2 regions of the Synechococcus sp. WH 8109 genome follow, and region 2 is predicted to be linked to the other one. Evidence: predicted binding sites of a transcription regulator. Region 2 holds the regulator's gene; the other holds the start of a gene.

Region 1 (10,733 bases), 210 kb from region 2:
GGGTTACAGGAACGCAAGCGAGCACAACGCGATTCAGCAAAGCGGCACTCCTGTGATGGATGCCCTGTGGCATGCCTATCCACACACCTTGATTGAGGCCAGTGGCTCCCATGTGGGCCTCCCCGATCAACAGATGGGTAACTCTGAGGTGGGCCACCTCACCATCGGAGCCGGCCGCATCATTCGCCAGGAGTTGGTGCGAATCAGCGACACGGTGCGCAGAAATCAACTGGGCGACACGCAAGCACTAAAGGGACTAGCAGAACGCACCCAAAGGCGGGGCGGCACCTTGCACCTGCTCGGCCTCTGCTCCGATGGTGGCGTCCACAGCCATGTGGACCATCTCTGTGGACTGATCAAGTGGGCAGCCGACAGCGGCATCTCCGATGTCGCCGTGCATGCCATCACCGATGGGCGCGACACACCCACCCAGAGCGCACCGGGATACATCAGCCAGGTGGAAGCGGCCCTGAGCCGAAGCGGCGTCGGCCAGCTCGCCAGCCTCTGTGGCCGGTACTGGGCCATGGACCGGGACCAGCGCTGGGAGCGGATCGAAAAGGCTTATAACCTCTACACCGATCCCAACATCGCCGTCGACAGCCGGATGGCAGAGCAGGTGTTGGCTGACAGTTATGCCGAGCACATAACTGATGAATTCCTCGAACCGGTACGGCTTCAGAACAGCATCATCAAAGACGGTGACAGCGTTCTGGTGTTCAACTTCCGACCCGATCGCGCCCGCCAAATCGTGCAAGCGCTCTGCCTTCCCAATTTCGAGGGCTTCGAGCGCAGCCACACTCCGGAGTTGGATGTGGTCACCTTCACCCAGGTTGAACAAGACCTTCCCGTGCAAGTGGTCTTCCCTCCCGAGCCGCTCGACCAACTGTTGGGGCAAGTAGTGGCAGACGCCGGGCTGAAGCAATACCGCACTGCCGAAACGGAAAAGTATCCACACGTCACGTACTTCATGAACGGTGGCATCGAACAGCCACTTGCGGGAGAAGACCGTCACTTGGTGCCATCGCCGAGGGTCGCCACCTACGACCTTTCACCGGCAATGTCGGCCGAGCAACTCACCGACAGCTGTATTTCAGCAATTGAAAGAGCGGACTATTCGCTGATCGTGATCAACTACGCCAACCCCGACATGGTGGGGCATACCGGTGTGATGGAGGCCGCCAAGGAAGCCATCCAAACCGTGGATGCCTGCATTGGCCGGTTGTTGGATGCGGTGGGACGCCAGGGCGGAACCATGCTGATCACGGCTGATCACGGCAATGCCGAGTTGATGCAAGGTCCGGATGGCCAAGCCTGGACAGCCCACACCACCAATCCTGTGCCTGCGATCCTGATCGAAGGAGAACGGCGCAAACTGCCTGGCCATGGCAACGCAATCACACTTCGCGATAACGGGGGGCTCGCCGATATCGCTCCGACGTTGCTGCAAATTCTTGACCTTGCGCAACCGGCGGCCATGACTGGCCAAAGCCTGATTGCACCCATGTCCAATATGGACCCCACCCCAAAGACCGCTCGCCTTCCTCTTTCCGTTTAATGCTCACCTCAATTTTGTCCTGGAGCTGGATCGGCACCGGCCTTCTTTTGATCGTCTTGGTTCTGCTGCATAGCCCCAAAGGTGATGGCATGGGTGGCTTGGCGGCAAGCGGCAGCTCCATGTTCAGCAGCGCCAGCAGCGCAGAAGCAACGTTGAACCGTCTGACATGGACATGCCTGGCGTTGTTTTTGTCCTTGGCTGTGATCCTGAGTGCTGGCTGGTTGAACTAAACCAACCCGCTCACAAACTCAATTTTCAGCATGCATTCTTTGCAGGCAGCTTCAACCTGATGGTTGAATTGCTCTTCATCAACTTGCCTCTCTGTTCCGATCAATTTCGCGAGCCAGAACAAACTCAAAGAAGCACATTGAGCACGAATCCAGAAAACTAAGGCAAAACCGAGGCGGTACTGCAATAACAAAAACCAAGAGCTCTTCAAGCAGTCTGGATGGGTGAAAGCCGAAGCGGCCGTGAACTTCAGTCGTGATACGTCAGAAACATCACTCAGGGCTTTGCAAGCCTGATTTCAGAAAAGCAATTTCCTTGTAGACCCTATCAAGCTCGTACAACGTTTTTGTTTCCTTCTTTTCAAGGATTTCAACCCGCTTCAACAGATCCTCCAACAGTTTGTTTTGCAGAGATTCAACCTGGACTTGCCTTTTTTGCACGCCTTTTGACGGAGCGGAAGCCGTGCTGGCTGGAGAAAGAATGCCTCCATCCGTTTCGACGTACAACAACGCAAGACGCTCCAACACCTTGGAGTAGGCCTTGTCTTGCTGTCGACAGAGGGCCTTGAAACGCTGCAGCGTCTCTGGAGCGAACTGGGCGGCAAAAGCTCCGGGGCGCTGGGGCATTTGTCCCGACACAACGTTACACAGCAAGACGCTAGCCGGCGCGTCTCCACACCTCACATCCTCCATGGCCGGCACCAACGCTGCCCCCCAGGCACCACATGTCTTGTAAGAACTAGTTCTTGCAAGACATGTATCCGAGCATAAAAAAGAAGCCCCGCAGGACCTCTTGGCATGACTTGAGTTGGGGTGATCGGGTGGTCTCCCGACCACCCATACGTCGATCAGTAGTCGAAGTCGCCGCCGCCCATGCCGCCGCCGGCAGGAGCTGCTTCTTTCTTCTCAGGCAGATCAGCCACGATGCACTCGGTGGTGAGCACCATGCCAGCGATGGATGCGGCATTTTGCAGACCGGAGCGGGTCACCTTGGCGGGATCGACGATGCCGGCAGCCAGCATGTCGACGTACTCACCGGAGGCAGCGTTGAAACCTTCGGCACCAGCGCGAGCCTTGACGTTCTCAGCCACAACAGCGCCGTTGGCACCTGCGTTTTCAGCGATGCGCATAAGCGGAGCCGTAAGAGCAGCAGCCACGATGTTGGCGCCGATCAGTTCCTCGCCGGACAGGCTGGAGGCTGCCCACTGCTCCAGGGCCGGAGCCAGGTGAGCCAGGGTGGTGCCGCCGCCAGGAACGATGCCTTCCTCAACAGCCGCCTTGGTGGCGTTGATGGCGTCCTCCAGACGGAGTTTCTTGTCCTTCATCTCGGTTTCGGTGGCTGCACCCACCTTCACCACAGCCACGCCACCGGCCAGCTTGGCCAGGCGCTCCTGCAGCTTCTCCTTGTCGTAGGTGGAGTCGGTCTCGTCCATCTGCTTCTTGATCTGTTCGCAGCGGGCGCCGACAGCCGCCTCGTTGCCCTCGGCAACGATGGTGGTGGTGTCCTTGTTGATGGTGATTCGACGGGCGGTGCCCAGCATCTCGAGCTTGGCGTTCTCCAGCTTGAGACCGGCGTCCTCGGTGATCAGCTGACCGTTGGTCAGCACAGCCATGTCTTCCAACATGGCCTTGCGGCGATCACCGAAACCAGGAGCCTTCACGGCGGCCACGTTCAGCACACCGCGTAAACGGTTCACCACCAGAGTGGCGAGGGCTTCCTTCTCGATGTCCTCAGCAATGATCAGCAGAGGCTTGCCGGTGCGGGCGATTTGCTCCAGCACGGGCACCAGATCCTGCACCAGACCGATCTTCTTATCGGTGAGAAGGATGTAAGGCTCGTCGAGGACGGCTTCCATCCGCTCTGTGTCGGTGGCGAAATAAGGGGAGATGTAGCCCTTATCGAAGCGCATGCCTTCGGTGACCTCGAGTTCGGTCTCCATGGACTTGCCCTCTTCGAGGGAAATCACACCTTCCTTGCCAACCTTGTCCATGGCATCGGCGATCATCTTGCCAACTTCTTCGTCGTTGCCAGCGGAGATGGTGCCGACCTGGGCGATGGCATTGCTGTCCGCGATGGGCTTGGCCATTTCCTTGATCTTGCTGACCAGGAAATCGGAAGCCTTGTCGATGCCCTTCTTCAGGGTGATGGCATTGGCACCGGCAGCCACGTTGCGCAGACCCGCCTTGACCATGGCATGGGCCAAAACGGTGGCGGTGGTGGTGCCGTCACCGGCGGCGTCGTTGGTTTTGGAGGCAGCCTGACGAATCAAAGCAACACCGGTGTTCTCGATGTGGTCTTCGAGCTCGATCTCCTTGGCGATGGTGACGCCGTCATTGATGATCTGGGGTGCACCGAACTTCTTCTCGAGCACCACGTTGCGGCCCTTGGGACCCAGTGTCACGGCGACGGCTTCGCAGAGGATGTCGATGCCTTTTTCGAGAGCGCGACGGGCGTTCTCGTTGTAGATGATGCGCTTTGCCATGGAAGGCGGTTCCTAATAAAGGGGATGGTTAAGGGAGGCTGAGTCGAGTCTCAAGCCGCAATGCAGCGGGGCTGATCTCAGTTGACGACAGCCAGGATGTCCTTCTCGGACAGCAGCACGTATTCATCGCTGCCGAGCTTGATGTCGGTGCCGGCGTACTTGCTGTAGAGAACCTTGTCGCCTACACCAACTTCGGGAGCCTGACGGCTGCCGTCGTCGTTGCGCTTGCCGGGGCCCACCTGAACCACTTCACCCACCTGGGGCTTTTCTTTGGCGGTGTCAGGGAGAAGGATGCCGCCGGCAGTCTTCTCTTCTGATTCAGAGACCTTGACGAACACGCGGTCGCCGAGGGGTTTAACGGTCGAGACGCTGAGAGAAACAGCAGCCATGGGTACTTGCAGGAGCAGGGACAGGGCGCAATGCGCACGCATCGACGCGAGTTGGCACTCGATGCCGATGAGTGCCAACGTATTCAATCCACCATCCCTCGGGCCATACCCCAAGCTGTGCGGGTGACCGAACCGGAGGGGCTGCAACCACAGCAGTGGTATGGTTGCGCCGCTCTGAATGGGTCCGAGCGCGCAGCGCCTGTTCCCGCAACTCTCCTTCCTATGGTCGCTTCTGCTCCTGCATCTGCTGGCACCAAGGGTGTGATCCGTCAGGTGATCGGCCCGGTTCTGGACGTGGAATTTCCCGCCGGGAAACTGCCCAAGATCTATAACGCCCTCCGCATCGAGGGGAAAAACCCCGCAGGTGACGACGTCGCCCTGACCGCTGAAGTTCAACAACTTCTGGGTGATCACCGGGTTCGTGCCGTTGCCATGAGTGGCACCGACGGTCTGGTGCGCGGCATGGAAGCCCTTGACACCGGTGCACCGATCTCCGTGCCCGTGGGTGAAGCCACCCTAGGCCGCATCTTCAACGTGCTGGGCGAGCCCGTAGACGAGCAGGGCCCCGTCAACACCTCGGCCACTGCTCCCATCCATCGGGATGCCCCCAACATCACCGAGCTTGAGACCAAGCCCAAGGTGTTCGAGACCGGTATCAAGGTGATCGACCTCCTGGCTCCCTATCGTCAGGGCGGCAAGGTCGGCCTGTTCGGCGGCGCCGGTGTGGGCAAGACTGTGCTGATTCAGGAGCTGATCAACAACATCGCCAAGGAGCACGGCGGTGTGTCTGTGTTTGGTGGTGTGGGTGAGCGCACCCGTGAAGGCAACGACCTCTACGAGGAATTCAAGGAGTCCGGCGTGATCAACGCCGACGACCTGTCCAAGTCGAAAGTGGCTCTCTGCTATGGCCAGATGAACGAGCCCCCCGGCGCCCGGATGCGCGTGGGCCTCTCCGCTCTGACCATGGCTGAGCACTTCCGCGACGTGAACAAGCAGGACGTGCTGCTGTTCGTCGACAACATCTTCCGTTTCGTGCAGGCCGGTTCCGAGGTGTCCGCACTGCTTGGCCGCATGCCTTCCGCTGTGGGCTACCAGCCCACCCTGGGCACCGATGTGGGTGCCCTGCAGGAGCGTGTTGCTTCCACCGTTGAAGGTTCGATCACCTCGATCCAAGCTGTTTACGTTCCTGCTGACGACCTGACCGACCCCGCGCCGGCCACCACATTTGCCCACCTCGACGCCACCACGGTGCTGAACCGTGCCCTGGCTTCCAAGGGCATCTACCCCGCTGTGGATCCTCTGGATTCCACCAGCACCATGCTCCAGCCAGCTGTGGTGGGTGACGAGCACTACCGCACCGCCCGCGCCGTGCAGTCCACCCTGCAGCGCTACAAGGAACTGCAGGACATCATTGCGATTCTGGGTCTCGACGAACTGTCGGAAGACGACCGTCGCACCGTGGATCGTGCCCGCAAGGTGGAGAAATTCCTCTCCCAGCCTTTCTTCGTGGCTGAAATCTTCACCGGCATGCCCGGAAAGTACGTGAAGTTGGAGGAGACCATCGCTGGTTTCAACCAGATCCTTTCCGGTGAGCTGGACAGCCTCCCCGAAGCCGCCTTCTACCTGGTGGGCAACATCGAGGAAGTGAAAGCCAAGGCCGAGAAGATCGCCGCCGAAACCAAGTGATCCCTGCGGGGGTGTTATTCACACCCCCGATCACGTGTTTCTCGACAGTCCGTTCTCTTTCCGAACCAAGGTTCATGTCCCTCACCCTCCGCGTGCTGGCAACAGACCAGAACGTCTTTGATGGCAGCGCCGACGAGGTGATCCTGCCCAGTACCACCGGTCAACTCGGCATCCTGCCCGGCCACATCTCCCTGCTCACCGCCATCGACATTGGTGTGCTGCGGGTGCGTGCCAACGGTGCCTGGAACTCCATCGCTCTGATGGGTGGTTTTGCCGAAGTAGATGCTGATGAAGTCACCGTTCTGGTGAACAAGGCCGAACTGGGCAGCTCCATCGATGCCGCTGCAGCCGAAGCCGCTTTCCAGAAGGCCTCCACCGTGGTGGCTGGCATGGAAGGCCAACCTACTTCGCCGGAAAAACTCAAGGCGCAGCAACAGCTGAACGAAGCCCGTGCTCGCCTTCAGGCCAGCAAAACCACCGACTGATTCATCCCCCTGTTTCAAGGATGACGTTGTGAAAGGCCAGGGGCTCCTACCCCTGGCCTTTTTAGTGGTGTCGTTTGTCCGTTAGTCATCCCAACACCACGCAAGCAACGGGAAGGCATAAAAAAACCTGCCCGAAAGCAGGTTTGCATCATCAAATTGAAGAGCGTAATCAGGCGGTACCGCAAAAGGTGACATCGGGGAACTTGGCCTTGGCCTCATCGAGGCTCTTGCCTTTGCCCTCTTCCTGCCAGTAGTTGATCACCTCAGTGGCCTGGTTGAGCACTTCAACCCGCTCGTTGTCGGTGATCCAGCTCTTGCCTTCCAGCTCGGTCTTCAGGCTTTCCCAGGCATCCTCACGGGGCCAAAAGAAGTAGGAGGTGAGGGGGCTGGGGCCACCGCCAACGATCTGATCAACCGCAAGGGCCACGTTGTCGGGAAGCCAGAGAATCTTCAGCAGGAAGCGACCCTCATCGGCTTTGGGGGTGTAACCGGAAGGAACACCATCAGCATCGATGGTGGCCGTGGCCAAAGCCGCGGCGGCGCCCTTCAGCACAGGACGGCCTTCGCCTTCGCTGGTTGCAGGCTTTTCAGTGGTTTCAGCTGCCTGGGTGGCGCCTTCTGCCGCTTCGGCGGACGGAGTCGCGACCTCCTGGTCGGTAGGGGCAGCGCCTTCGGTGACCGTCATGGTGTCAGCGCTCAAGACAGAAATACAAACAACTAACCTACCAGCCGCTCCCCATTGGACGTTCTGGGACCCCCAACCATCCTGCTGTTCGACATCGATGGTGTGATCCGCGATGTAGCGGGCAGCTATCGACGGGCCCTTCAATGCACTGTGCAGCACTACTGCGATTGGCAGCCCAGCGTTGATGTCATTGATGCGTTGAAGTCGGAGGGAGCCTGGAACAACGACTGGGACGCCAGCCTTGAACTGCTGCGGCGCCATGGTGCTGAGCTGCCGGATCGCGCCGCGCTGATCGATGTGTTCAGCGGCTTTTACTTCGGCGGAGATCCGGACGGAGACCCCAGCCAATGGACGGGCTTTATCGGTGATGAGCCTCTTCTGGTGGACGACAGCTTTTTCGCGACGCTGTCGAAGCGCAAGTTGCGATGGGGATTTGTGAGTGGAGCTGAACCGCCCTCAGCCCGCTTCGTGCTGCAGCAGCGCCTGGGGCTCCAGGACCCGCCCCTGATCGCGATGGGAGATGCCCCAGACAAACCGGACCCCACAGGCTTGATCCGCCTGGCCAAAGCACTGGGAGCCAGTGCCGAGGGAGTTCAGGTGGCTTATCTCGGCGACACCGTGGCCGATGTTCACACCGTGATCCAAGCCCGGGAACGCTGGCCGGAACAATCATTCGTGAGCCTGGCGGTGGCACCTCCTCACCTGCAAACCGTAGAGCAGGCTGCGGCGCGCGAAATCTATGAGCAACGGCTAGAGGAGGCGGGCGCCGATCAAGTGCTGAAGACCACCGAAGCGGTCTTGCACTGGGAAGGAGCCGCGGGATGAGGGAGACTGTGCTCCGCGAAACTCCCCGCTGATCGAGGCGATCAGCGCTCCATCGCAGCAACGCTCTTGAGGGCGCCGGCGGTGAGCACCTCATGGCCGGTCTCGGTGACGGCAACATCGTCTTCGATGCGGATGCCGATACCTTTCCAGCGATCGTCAATCTCAGGCTGTCCTTCCGGCACGCTGAGGCGATCGCTGACGTAAAGACCGGGCTCAACGGTGAGCACCATGCCTGGCTCCAGCGGCGCAGGTTGCTCACCGAGCCTGTAGGCCCCCACGTCATGCACATCCAGACCCAGCCAATGGCCGGTGCGGTGCATGTACAGGTGGCGGTAGTCGCCTCGCTCGATGATGCCATTCACATCCCCGATCAGCAGGCCCAGGTCCACCAGGCCCTCCACCAAAATTCGCAGGGCGGTGTCGTGCACCGCCTCCGCCGTGCCGCCGGGAGCCACAACGGCAACCGCAGCTTCCTGAGCCTCCAACACCACGCTATAGAGCTCCCGCTGTTCCGCCGTGAAGCGGCCATTCACCGGGAAGGTACGGGTGATGTCGCCGTTGTAGTAATCCTCCAGCGAACAACCGGCATCGATCAGCAGCAGGTCACCGTCCTGAAGGGGGGCCGTGTTGGCGGTGTAGTGCAGCACGCAGGCGTTATCACCGCCGGCGACGATGGATCCGTAGGCAGGACCGCGGGCCCCGTTGCTGCGGAAGTGGGCCTCCATCGCCGCCTGCACCTCGGCTTCGTTCATGCCAGGGCGGGTGATCGATCGGGCCAGCTCGTGGGCTTCTGAGGAGATGCGACAGGCCTCTCGTAGACGCTCCAACTCATGGGGCTCCTTGCGCAGGCGCAGGCGATGCAGGATCGGCGTTGGTGCCACCAGGCCCAGGGCCGCCGTCCCTGTGCGGGCATAGGTATCCAGTTGCCGCCCCCAGGCCGAAAGCACCATCGATTCCACCGATGTATGGCGGCCCACCCGGAAGGCGATGGCTTCGGCACCGGCGAGGTACTCGGGCAGTTTTTCGCTCAGCTGATCCAGCGGATGGGCCAGGTCCGCCCCATAGCGCTCCACCGCTCCTTCGGTGCCCCAGCGGAAGCCAGTCCACACCTCAGCAGCCGGGTCCTTGGGCTGCACGAACAGTACGTAGCGCTCGCCTTCCGGTCGATGCGGCAGCAGTAGAGCCACCGCGTCCGGTTCATCAAAACCGGTGAGATAAAAGAAATCGCTTTCCTGCCGGAAAGGCCATTCACAGTCGGCGTGATGGGTCGCCAACGCCGCGGCCGGGATCACAGCGGCGGCAGCGCCGAGTTGCTCCATGAACAAGGCGCGACGACGCGCGTGGATGCCGGAGTCGAAACCGTTCACAGCAGCAGAGCGTTCAGGGGAACAGGATGGCAGTTGGCAAGGCCGAACTGGCCAGGGCCTCTACGATGCAAGGAGTTTCAGACGGCAATGAGCTCCGATCTCCTGGTGCTGTTGCTGCTGGTTTTGGTGGTGCTGCTGGGTTCGGCCCTCTGTTCCGGCGTGGAGGCCGCCCTGCTGACCGTGAGTCCGATCCGGGTGCACGAGCTGGCTGCCCGGGAACGCCCCGTGGCCGGGGCCCGGCGGCTAGCGCAGTTGCGTCAACGACTGGGGCGCACCTTATCGGCTCTGGTGATCGCCAACAACGGCTTCAACATTTTCGGCAGCCTGATGCTTGGTGGTTATGCCGCCTGGGTGTTCGAGCAGCGCAATATCAGCGGTGCAGCCCTGCCAGTTTTCTCGGTGGGACTCACCGTCCTGGTGATCCTGCTGGGGGAAATCCTGCCCAAAGCCCTCGGAAGCCGTCTGGCCCTGCCGGTGGCCCTGGCCAGCGCACCCCTGTTGCATTGGCTCGGCCTGGCGCTACGGCCGCTGGTGCTGCTGCTGGAACGGATGCTGCCGGCCATTACCGCCGAAGCGGAACTCAGCACCAATGAAGAGGAGATCCGTCTGCTGGCTCGTCTGGGCTCCCAGAAGGGAGAGATCGAAGCCGATGAAGCCGCGATGATCGGCAAGGTGTTCCAACTCAACGACCTCACCGCCCGCGACCTCATGACGCCGCGGGTGGCGGCGCCCACCCTGGACGGCAGCCTCAGCATCGAAGCCCAGCGGGCCAAGCTGATGAGCACGAACGATCCCTGGTGGGTGGTGCTGGGTGATCAAGTGGACAAGGTGCTTGGCGTGGCCAGCCGCGAACGGGTGCTCACCGCTCTGTTGGAGAACCGCGGCCTGCTCACACCCGTTGACCTCTGCGAACCGGTGGAATACGTGCCCGAGATGATCCGGGCCGATCGGCTACTGACAGGCTTCCGGCGCGATAGCGGTGGCGTACGCGTTGTGGTGGATGAATTCGGCGGCTTTGTCGGCGTGATCGG
Region 2 (10,733 bases):
CAGCACTGGGGGCGTCACCCCAGCGGGCCAGCCGTTTCACCCCCTCCAGTTGCGGCAGGGTTACCCCCGCCAAGGTGCCGTCCTCGAGGCGACAGGTGCCGTTCTCCACCAGCAGCACCCGCTCGTCCCAGCGGTGCTCTCCGTCGGCTAGGCCGTAGGGGGCCAGCGCATCGCTCACCAGCACCGTTTGTTCCGGCGCTAGCCGTTGCAACAGCACCGCCATCGTGGGGTGCACGTGCACGCCATCGGAGATCAGCCCTAGGGCAACCCCTCCGCGCCTGCAGGCTTCCCCCAGTGGCCCCGGTGCCCGGTGGTGCAACCCCGGCATGGCATTGAAGGCGTGGGTGAGCATGGCCACCCCCTGATCGAAACCGGTGCTGGCCTGTTCGGCAGTGGCGGTGCTGTGGCCCAGGGCCACGCTGATGCCCATCTCCCGCAGTCGCCCGATCACCGCAGCGGCTCCCTCCAGTTCGGGGGCCAGGGTGACCAGGGCAACCTCCGTTTCGAAGCCACCGATTCGTTCCTCGAGAGCCTCCAAGCTGGGGCTGGCCAGGTGTTCGCGGGGATGGGCACCGCGGCGGGCTTCGGCCAGAAAGGGGCCCTCCAGATGGGCCCCCAGCAGCCGGCAACGGCCGGGTCTGTGCAGGTCCCGCGCCTGCCGCAGCACAGCCAGGGCCTGGCGCAGCGGCGCGATGCCACAGGTCACCAGGGTCGGGGCGATCGCTTCGACCCCATCGCGCCACAGCAGCTCGAGCAGTTGCTCCAGCCGGGGTAGATCCGCCCCGCTCAGTTCCGGGAAGGCCAGCCCCAACCCGCCGTTGATCTGCAGGTCAACACCCCGGGGGCTGAGCCAGTCGCCGTTCCAGTCCGCATCGGTTTGTTGAGCCTCTTGTTGCGCCTCGGTGCTCATCGCGTCGATGTGGCAGATCAGCCCCTGCTCGTCCAGGTCGATGGCATAGCGCTGGTCTCCGTCCCCAGGCAGGGGACCCGGCAGTCGAACGTTGGTGATCTGTTGCATCAACGCAACACTGGCTTCTGCAGCCATGGGGGGAGACGATGGCAGTCTTGCCACTCTGCGTTGTGCCGCCAGTGCTCCCCCGTGTTGCCGTTGTGATGGGCAGTGACTCTGACCTGCCCACCATGGAACCCGCCGCCGCCATCCTGCGCGAATTGGGGGTGGAGGTGGAGGTTCGGGTGCTCTCGGCCCATCGCACCCCCTTGGAGATGGTGAACTTCGCTCAAGCGGCCCGGGGTCAGGGGTTTGGGGTGATCGTCGCCGGCGCCGGCGGGGCGGCCCATCTTCCTGGCATGGTGGCCGCCCTCACCACCCTGCCCGTGATCGGCGTGCCGGTGAAAAGCCGGACGCTGTCCGGGGTCGATTCCCTCCACTCGATCGTGCAGATGCCGGGGGGGATTCCGGTGGCCACCGTCGCCATCGGTGGGGGCCTCAATGCTGGGTTGTTGGCGGCGCAGATCCTTTCGGTGGCCAACTCTGACTTGGCCCGGAAACTTGAGGATTACCGCAGCAGCCTCCACGATGCTGTGGTCGCCAAGGATGCGCGCCTGGTTGATCTGGGCAGCACGGATTACCTCTCTCAGATGAATTCATGAGTGTTCCCGTTCGTTCCACCCTGCGATCCACGCTGCTTTGGGCGGTGGTGCCTGCGGCCATCGCCTAGCGGTTGCCTTGGTCTGGAGTGGTGCTGAGGGCATCAGCGCCAAGCTGGTGTTGAGGGATTTGTCCCAGGCCTGCAACGCCCCTTTGGAGAAAGGTGTCCTCTCCAGTGTGGGCTATCTGCTCTGGATGGCGGCGGCTATCGCCCTGTTTGCGGCATCCACTCGGCAGATCCAGGGCTCCGTTCTTAAACGTCAATTCGCCTTCTGTGGGGGTGGCTTCTCGCTCTGGCTCTGCCTCGACGACATGTTCCTGGTGCATGATCGCTACCTCGGTGAGGACTGACTTGACATCACCTACGCCTTCTTTACCGGGTTGCTGCTGTTTCGCTTCGGTGGCCCCCTGCGGCGCCTCGGTGGCTACACCTTTCTGGTCTCCGTGGTGTTGTTGGGCATGTCGGTTCTGACCGATCACCTCAAGGGCTTTGGCCGAATTCCTACGAGACGGTGCAGATCTTTGAGGAGGGATTCAAGTCCCTCGGGATTGCCGCTTGGCTCAGTTTTTGGTGCCATTACGTCAGTTCCTCCTTTATGCCGGCCTCCCTTGAGCAGCACTGATCGATTCGCTTCATCGTCTCAATGACGCCTTGGCCGGCCTGGTTGCGGCTTGGTCTTCTGCTGCCGGTACTGGGCTTGAACGCCTTTGTGCTGAAGGGTTTGCTGGTGCAGTTCGCCCCATTCCCCGGGCTGTTCCTCACCGCGGCTTTAATCGCCTTTTTGTTGGACCTGCCCTGCCGCTGGCTTGCGCAACGGGGTCTTCCCCGCGCATGGGCCATCGTCAGCGTGGTCCTGGTGACCCTGGGGCTTCTGGTCTGGGCAGCTGTGGCCCTGGTGCCGCTGTTGATTGAACAACTCAGTCAATTGATCAGTACCTCGCCGTCTTTGCTCACGGCGGCGGAGCAGTGGATCGATCGGGGTCAGCTCTGGGCCCTGGATCATGGCTTGCCGGCTGATTTCGCTGACCTCAGCAGCGATCTGGTGGCCCAGTTCAGTCGTCTGGCCACGCAGTTGAGCCAGCGTCTGTTGGGCCTGCTTGGCGCAACGGTGGGCACCACAATCAATGTGGTGATCGTGTTGGTGTTGGCGGTCTTTCTGCTGCTTGGGGCGGATCCGATCGTCGACGGTCTGGCCCGTTGGCTGCCCGACCGTTGGCGGGATCTGGTGAAGATGACCCTTGAGCGCACCTTTCGCGGCTATTTCGCTGGCCAGGTTGTGTTGGCGCTGATCCTCAGTGGCGGTCAGCTTCTGGTGTTCACCGCCTTGAACATTCCCTACGGCGTATTGTTCGCTGTGCTTATCGGCTTCACCACCCTGGTGCCCTATGCCAGTGCCGTGTCGATCGTCTCGGTGAGTGCGGTGCTGGCGGTTCAGGACCCCCGCACAGGCCTTGAGCTGCTTGCCGCGGCGATCGTGGTTGGTCAGATCGTGGATCAGGTGATCCAACCGCGGCTGATGGGCAGCATCGTGGGGTTGCAACCGGCCTGGTTGCTGATCGCTCTGCCCATCGGTGCCCGGGTAGGCGCCCTCTTTGGCGTGGGGGATCTGCTGGGACTGCTGTTGGCGGTGCCGGTGGCCAGTTGCATAAAAACCCTGGCGGATGCAGCCAGGGCTGGCGACGGCGAACTCAGGCGGCCGGAATCACCCCACGCTCCTGGAGCGCTTTGATCACCAGCTCCACGGAGTAGGCCAGATCCTGCTTGCCGGTGTCGATCTTCAGTTCGGGCGTTTCCGGTGCTTCATAGGGGCTGGAGATGCCGGTGAATTCCTTGATCTGCCCCGCCCGTGCTTTGGCGTAGAGGCCTTTGGGGTCGCGGGATTCGCAGACCTCCAGATCAGCGGCGCAGAAAACCTCGAGGAAGTCGCCGTCCTCCACCAGGTCCCGGGCCTTGTCCCGGTCAGCGCGGAAGGGGGAAACAAAGGCGGTCAGCACGATCACGCCCGCATCCAGGAACAGCTTGGCCACTTCACCGATGCGGCGGATGTTCTCCTCACGGTCGGCATCGGAGAAGCCCAGGTCTTTGCAGAGGCCGTGGCGAATGTTGTCGCCATCCAGCACATAGGTGGCGAGTCCCCGTTCAAACAGGGCTGCGTTGACGGCATTGGCAAGAGTGCTCTTGCCGGAGCCGGAGAGTCCGGTGAACCAAAGAATGGCGCTGCGGTGACCGCGCTGCTGCGAGCGATCGTCGCGGCCCACGGAGGCCTCATGCCAGGCAATGTTGGTGGACGCACCTTTATCGGTGAGCTCTCCGTAGGTGGGGCTGGCGGTCATGGCCACGGCATGAAGTGGCGGCCATTCTCCCTTAGCCCCCAGCCCGTTTCGGCCGGTATCCCTCCTTGCTAAGCAGCTCGAGTGCCAGATCCACCTGATCTCCTTGCAGTTCGATCACGCCGTCCTTGGCGGTCCCGCCACTGCCGATGCGTGTTTTGAGCTTCTTCAGCAGCACCTTGAAGCCCGCAGCATCCAGCTCCAGGCCCTGAATCACCGTCACGGTTTTGCCACCTTTGCCACCACGGGTGGGCTGCACCCGCACCATTTGCTGCGCCTTGGCTGTGGGCTCCGCCGCAGGGCCGCTCGGTCGCTGCAGGCTCTCGGCGCTGCTGAATTCCTCCCAGCCTCCCTTCGGCATCCACCCATCGCAACCGGATTGCATTGTCGATGACCGCCGATGCGGCGCCCCACGGCGTGACCGCCTGCTTACGCTGAGCCGACGCTCCGCCGTGGATCCGTGACCAGCACCCTGCCCAACGCCAGCACTCCGGATCCCTCCAGCCTGCAGCCAGCGGTGCGCCCCGGTGCCCATGGTCGTTTTGGACGATTCGGCGGCCAGTACGTGCCCGAGACCCTTATGCCGGCCTTGGCGGAACTGGAGCAAGCAGCGGCCCAGGCCTGGAACGATCCCGCCTTCACCGCCGAGCTCAACCGCCTGCTCAAGAACTACGTCGGGCGGGCGACACCGTTGTATGAGGCCGAGCGTCTCACCGCCCACTACCGCCGCGCCGACGGTGGACCCCGCATCTGGCTCAAGCGGGAAGACCTGAATCACACCGGTGCCCACAAGATCAACAACGCCCTGGGTCAGGCCCTGCTGGCCCTGCGCATGGGCAAGAAGAGGATCATTGCCGAGACCGGTGCGGGGCAGCACGGCGTCGCCACTGCCACGGTCTGTGCTCGCTTCGGCCTGGGGTGCGTGATCTACATGGGCGCTGAAGACATGCGCCGTCAGGCCCTAAATGTTTTCCGCATGCGCCTGCTGGGCGCCACGGTTCAACCGGTGACGGCCGGCACCGCCACCCTCAAGGACGCCACTAGTGAGGCGATCCGCGACTGGGTGACCAACGTCGAAACTACCCACTACATCCTTGGATCCGTCGCTGGTCCGCACCCCTATCCGATGTTGGTGCGGGATTTCCATGCCGTGATCGGTGAGGAGTCCAAGCAGCAGTGTCAGGAAGCCTTCGGCCGGCTGCCCGACGTGCTGATGGCCTGCGTTGGCGGTGGCTCCAATGCCATGGGCCTCTTCCATCCCTTTGTGCAGGACACGTCTGTGCGGCTGATCGGTGTTGAGGCCGCCGGTGATGGTGTGGCCACCGGTCGCCACGCTGCGACGATCACCGAGGGTAGTGCCGGTGTGCTGCACGGCGCCATGAGCCTGCTGCTGCAGGACGGCGACGGTCAGGTGATGGAGGCCCACTCCATCAGTGCAGGTCTCGACTACCCCGGAGTGGGGCCGGAGCACAGCTACCTGCGGGAGATCGGGCGTGCTGAGTACGCCGCAGTCACCGACCAACAGGCCCTTGATGCCCTGCGCCTTGTGAGTGAGCTAGAGGGCATCATTCCAGCCCTGGAAACCGCTCACGCCTTCGCCTGGCTTGAGGAGCTTTGCCCCACCCTGGCCGATGGCACGGAAGTGGTGATCAACTGCTCTGGCCGCGGCGACAAGGACGTCAACACCGTGGCGGAGAAGCTGGGGGATCAGCTCTAAGGAGTGGATCTCAGGCCAGTAGCAATTCCAGGTGGCGGGCCACTCGCTGCACGGCGGCTCGTGCCGTGGCATAGGCCATCCGCATAGGCCCCACCAGGGCCACATGACCGAGCCCCTCGTTGCAGCGGTAGGGCGCCTGAACCACGGCACAGGCCTCTAGGGCTGGCTGAGGATGTTCGTCGCCGATCCATACTCGTGCGGATTCGCCGCGGCTGATCAAGGTGGCGGGTTGGTCATCGATCAGTTCCAGCAGCGGCCGAAGGCTGGAGGTGCTTTCAAATTCCGGTTCGCTCACCAGCCTTGAAAGGCCATGCATCACCACCTGTGTGGAGTTGGCGGGGGTGGGCTGCTCAAGGGCGTTGCGCAGCACCGCGCCGCTGCGTTGCAGCTGCCTGGGCAGTGCTTCCCAGTTCAGGTCGCCCTGCTCGAGCTGGGCCGACGCCCAGCGTTCCATCGCGGTGAGTTCGGTTTCAGCCCCGTGGGGCAGACGCAGGTTGATGTGGCTGGCGCGGCCGTTGGCTTCCACCAGCATCACCAGCAGTCGATCACCGCTGGGCACCAAACGGATCGTCTCAAGTTGCTGGTTCTCCTGCTGCGGTTGGGTGATCAGGCTCATCAGACCGGTGAAATCCGTCAGCCGCCGGGCCAGATGCATCAACAGCTCGTCCAAACCGGCCCAACGAAGACTGAGGCCGGTGAGCTCCCGTTCCAGGTGTTGAACAGCGATGCCGGGTTCGGGCAGCAGCGCATCCACGTAGTGCCGGTAACCCATCGGACTGGGAACGCGTCCGGCGGACGTGTGCGGTTGATTCAGCAGTCCTCGGCGCTCAAGCGCTCCCATGGCGGAGCGAACGGTGGCGGAGCTGGCGGGGATGCCGAATCGTTGCACCAGGGTGCGGCTGCCCACCGGCTCCATCGTGTCGACGTAGTGGTGCACCGTCGCTTGAAGCACCTGTTTTTGCCGAAGCGACAGGGGCTTACTCATCAGTAGCGGGGAACGCTGGGGTTCACCTGAAGGCTCCAGGCATCAATGCCACCCTCAAGGTTCCACACCTCAAGGCCCCAGGGTTGGTCAAGCAGCCACAGGCCGAAGTGGTAGCTGCGCACGCCGGCATGGCAGACCACCACGACGGGTTGATCGGGGTTGAGGTCGGCCTGCAGCTTTCCAAGCCATGCATTGGATTGGCTCAGGGGGCGGTGCAGCACCGCACCTGGGAAGGCAGCGATCGCAAGCTCAGCCTCCTCGCGCACATCCACCAGTTGCGGTGAAGGTCGCTGGCTTTGCAGCCATTGCTGCAGTTCAGAGGCTTGGATTGGTTGTGGTTGTTGGGATTGGCCCATGGCGCCATTCTGCGGTGATGGACAAAGATGAGGCGACCCGAGACCGCCGGCCCATGAAGGCCCGCCCCTTCCTCAGCGCTGCCGGCGCTGTGCTGTTGTCGCTGATTTTGCTGGCCGCTGGCCTGCTCTGGACCATGAACCGCCAGAGCCCCCTGCAGCTGGCAGAGCAGCCGTTGCATCTGCCTCGGGCGGCCCGGTTTGTGCCCCGGGATGCTGACCTGTCCCTCCATTGGCTGGCCGATCCAGGACGGTTGCCGGCCTATGCCCAGGCCGTTGCCCCTGCCTCCCAACGCCGCGATGCCCGTGATGGCGCCCGGCAGTGGCGCGAAGGCGTCTTTGCCTTGGCGGGCCTCCAGTTCGGTCTGGAGCTGGAGCCCTGGCTTGGTGAAGAGGTCAGTCTCAGCCTCACCGACGGGGATTCCTTCACCGGTTGGGTGTTGGCTTTGACCAGTCGGGATGACGACGGCGCCCGGCGCTTTCTGCAACGGTTCTGGCAGACCCGCAGCCTGGCGGGCACCGACTTGCAGATCAGCAGTTACCGCGGTGTCGGTGTGATCAGTGGCCAGGGGGCGTTGGTGGGGCATGACCCCCAACCCCTGGCCACGGCCTTGATTGACGATGATCTGCTGCTCGTGGCCTCAGGCAGGGGTGTGCTGGAGCAGGCCCTCGATGTCTCCCAGCTTCCGGATCAGCATCAGCTGGGGGATCAAAGCCTGCAACGTCAGGTGGCTGAGCTCGGCGAGGGCGTGGCTCTGCTCACGGCATCTCCCCATGCCCTTGAGCATTGGCTGCAGCTGCCTGAGCTAGTAGCCCAACGGGACGATTTGAGCGGACTCGTGGCATCACTGCGACCAGAGGGTTCAACCCTGGCGGTGGATGGGCGCCTAGGGTTCCGGCAAGGCCTTGGCGCCGACCCCTGGCCTGAGCTCACGGATCTGACGGCGTCGGCCGGCGGCCATGCCCGCTGGCTGGCTCAGCTGCAGAGTCCAGCCCGTTTGCTGGATCTCAGCGAAAGTCATCCGCTGGCCCAATGGTTCGGTCCGGTGCTGGAGAAGCACTTGGCGGACCAGCCGGCGGCAGAGGCTGTTGTGGGGGCCGATGAAGGCCCTCTGCTTTGGCAGGACCAACCTGAGGGCTGGTTGCTGGCCAGCCGCCCGCAAAGCCCCGCCAGGGATGCGGTGGATACGCGTCTGCAGGAGCAGGGCCTGACCCGTTCTGAGCTGGAGGGCGATGGCGAGATGTTGAGCGTGTGGACGCGGCTGGTGCGCCAGCGGGGACGCCAGCCAGGGGTGGATGCTCAATTGGCCGTGGCTCAGGTTCGCTCGTCTGCGCTGAACTGGTGGGGCGAGTCTCTGATGGCTCTGGCGCAGCGCCAGAACGGGCGTGCCCTCCAGCCCCGCTTGAACCAGTGGCAGGAGCTCACAGCCTCCGCCCAACCGGCGCAGGCCCTCCTGCTGGCGGATGAGCCGGCCCGGGCACTGTTGGGGCAATGGCGGCCATGGGCCCTGCTGCAGGTGATGGCGGGGCGTCCGCTCCAGGATCAGGTCCGCGGCCTTGCGCTGGCCGTCGATGTTGATCGCCAGGAGCAGGGCGGTACCGAGATTCCGTTGCACGCCCGGCTCGAACTTGGCTGACCTGGTTCTGTTGCGGCATGGCATCGCCGAACCCCGCCAGGGGGGCCAGGACCATCCGGATCGCCCCCTGAACGCCGCTGGCCGTCAGCGAACCCAGCGGGTGATGGCGGCCCTGGTGCAACGGGGGCTGCGCTTGGATCGCCTGCTGTCCAGCCCTTATCGCCGGGCTCTGCAAACGGCGGAACTGGCGTTGGATGCGGGGCTCGCTTCTGAGCTTGCGGTGGATGAACGGCTCCAGCCGGGCGGGGCCCTCAACATGCTGGTGACCGCCTTGGATGAACGGCTTGGCTTGATCGGCCATGAGCCGGATCTTGGCGATCTGGCCTGCGGTCTTCTGGGGTGTGCCCCGGGTGCCCTGGTGCTGAAGAAAGCCGGCGTGATCCAGCTGCGTCATTCCGCGGGCCAGTGGCAGTTGAAGGCCTTGCTTCGACCAGCACTGTTGATTGACGATTTAGGTTGCTTCTAGAGGCAATCAGGCGGTGGCCCAGCAGCAGACAGGCGACCTGCGCCATGCGCGGACCGGGATCGAACTGCGTCCAGGCCTAGATGGCGTGCCGGCCACCCAGTCGGCGATCTGCGACATCGATGGAGAGCAAGGGCTGCTCACCTATCGCGGCTACCCGATGCAGGATCTGGCGGCCAATAGCAGCTTTCTGGAAACGGCCTACCTGCTGATCTGGGGAGAGCTGCCCAGCCGCGACCAGTTGGCGGAGTTTGAGCACGCGGTGCAAATGCACCGGCGGGTCAGCTTCCGGGTGCGAGACATGATGAAGTGCTTCCCGGCCAGCGGGCACCCGATGGACGCGCTGCAGTCCAGTGCCGCTTCCCTGGGGCTGTTCTATTCGCGCCGGGCGATCGACGACCCTCAGTACATCTATGACGCGGTGGTGCGGCTGATCGCCAAGATCCCCACGATGGTGGCCGCTTTTCAGCTGATCCGCAAAGGCCAGGACCCAATCCAGCCCCGGGATGATTTGGCCTACTCCGCCAATTTCCTCTACATGCTCACCGAACGTGAGCCGGATCCCCTGGCGGCGCGCATCTTTGATCGCTGCCTGATGCTCCATGCCGAGCACAGCCTCAACGCCAGCACCTTCAGTGCCCGCGTCACCGCCAGCACCCTCACCGACCCCTACGCAGTGGTGGCTTCAGCCGTCGGCACCCTGGCTGGCCCACTCCATGGCGGCGCCAATGAAGATGTCCTCGCCATGCTCGAGCAGGTGGGCAGTCCCGAGAACGCAGGCGCTTTCCTGGATGAGGCCATAGCTGCCAAGCGCAAAATCATGGGCTTCGGCCACCGGGAATACAAGGTGAAGGATCCCCGTGCCGTGATCCTGCAGGCCCTGGTGGAGGAGATGTTCGCCAGCTTCGGCCATGACGACCTCTACGACGTGGCCCGGGCGATCGAAGCAGAAGCAGCGTCTCGCCTCGGCCCCAAAGGCATCTACCCCAACGTCGATTTCTATTCGGGCCTGGTGTACCGCAAGCTCGGTATTCCCAGGGATCTGTTCACGCCGGTCTTCGCCATTGCCAGGGTTGCCGGCTGGCTGGCCCATTGGCGGGAGCAGCTCGGGGCGAACCGGATTTTCCGGCCTTCGCAGATCTACTCCGGATCCCAGCCACGCTCCTGGATGCCCATTGAGGAGCGCGTCTCGGCTCCGGCCGCCTAAGTTGCACCCACTTCCGTCGACACCATGGTGAGTCCGGGACTGGACCTGGAATTGAGCTTTAGCCAGGCCCTGCAAGGGTTTGGCTTCTCCCCGGAGGTGGCGAGACTGCTGTGGCTGCCGCTGCCGATGCTGCTTGTTCTGGTGGCTGCAGTGGTGGGTGTGTTGGTTTCGGTGTGGCTGGAACGCAAAATTTCCGCCGCTGTCCAGCAGCGAATCGGTCCGGAATATGCCGGTGCCCTGGGTGTGCTTCAGCCCCTGGCCGACGGACTCAAGCTGCTCGTCAAGGAAGACATTATTCCGGCGCGGGCCGACAGCCTGCTGTTCACCCTCGGCCCGGTGCTGGTGGTGGTGCCGGTGATCATCTCCTGGCTCATCATTCCCTTCGGCCAGAACCTGCTGATCAGCAATGTGGGCGTGGGGATCTTTCTCTG

What was found. Region 2 encodes HrcA, which represses chaperone genes, less so after heat shock. Its sites were predicted from a motif close to TTAGCACTCNNNNNNNNNGAGTGCTAA; they were not measured.
Region 1: groES (co-chaperone GroES) is a predicted target of HrcA. The motif match lies at 4,706-4,732, and genes of this name have one in related genera.

The regions. Positions count from the first base shown of each region.
Region 1 covers NZ_CP006882.1:1,683,704-1,694,436, forward strand. The annotation lists gene gpmI (2,3-bisphosphoglycerate-independent phosphoglycerate mutase) at 1-1,555, shown strand, start outside; gene secG (preprotein translocase subunit SecG) at 1,555-1,785, shown strand; gene Syncc8109_RS09160 (hypothetical protein) at 2,056-2,475, opposite strand; gene groL (chaperonin GroEL) at 2,631-4,265, opposite strand; gene groES (co-chaperone GroES) at 4,343-4,654, opposite strand; gene atpD (F0F1 ATP synthase subunit beta) at 4,877-6,340, shown strand; gene atpC (ATP synthase F1 subunit epsilon) at 6,415-6,825, shown strand; gene Syncc8109_RS09185 (30S ribosomal protein PSRP-3) at 6,995-7,510, opposite strand; gene Syncc8109_RS09190 (TIGR01548 family HAD-type hydrolase) at 7,565-8,335, shown strand; gene Syncc8109_RS09195 (aminopeptidase P N-terminal domain-containing protein) at 8,377-9,702, opposite strand; gene Syncc8109_RS09200 (CNNM domain-containing protein) at 9,790-10,733, shown strand, end outside.
Region 2 covers NZ_CP006882.1:1,897,975-1,908,707, reverse strand. The annotation lists gene Syncc8109_RS10305 (hypothetical protein) at 1-1,045, opposite strand, end outside; gene purE (5-(carboxyamino)imidazole ribonucleotide mutase) at 1,057-1,611, shown strand; gene Syncc8109_RS12990 (hypothetical protein) at 1,649-1,960, shown strand; gene Syncc8109_RS10290 (AI-2E family transporter) at 2,254-3,339, shown strand; gene cysC (adenylyl-sulfate kinase) at 3,299-3,943, opposite strand; gene Syncc8109_RS10280 (translation initiation factor) at 3,975-4,301, opposite strand; gene trpB (tryptophan synthase subunit beta) at 4,401-5,657, shown strand; gene hrcA (heat-inducible transcriptional repressor HrcA) at 5,668-6,642, opposite strand; gene Syncc8109_RS10265 (rhodanese-like domain-containing protein) at 6,642-6,998, opposite strand; gene Syncc8109_RS10260 (DUF3352 domain-containing protein) at 7,052-8,632, shown strand; gene sixA (phosphohistidine phosphatase SixA) at 8,625-9,098, shown strand; gene Syncc8109_RS10250 (citrate synthase) at 9,112-10,302, shown strand; gene nuoH (NADH-quinone oxidoreductase subunit NuoH) at 10,330-10,733, shown strand, end outside.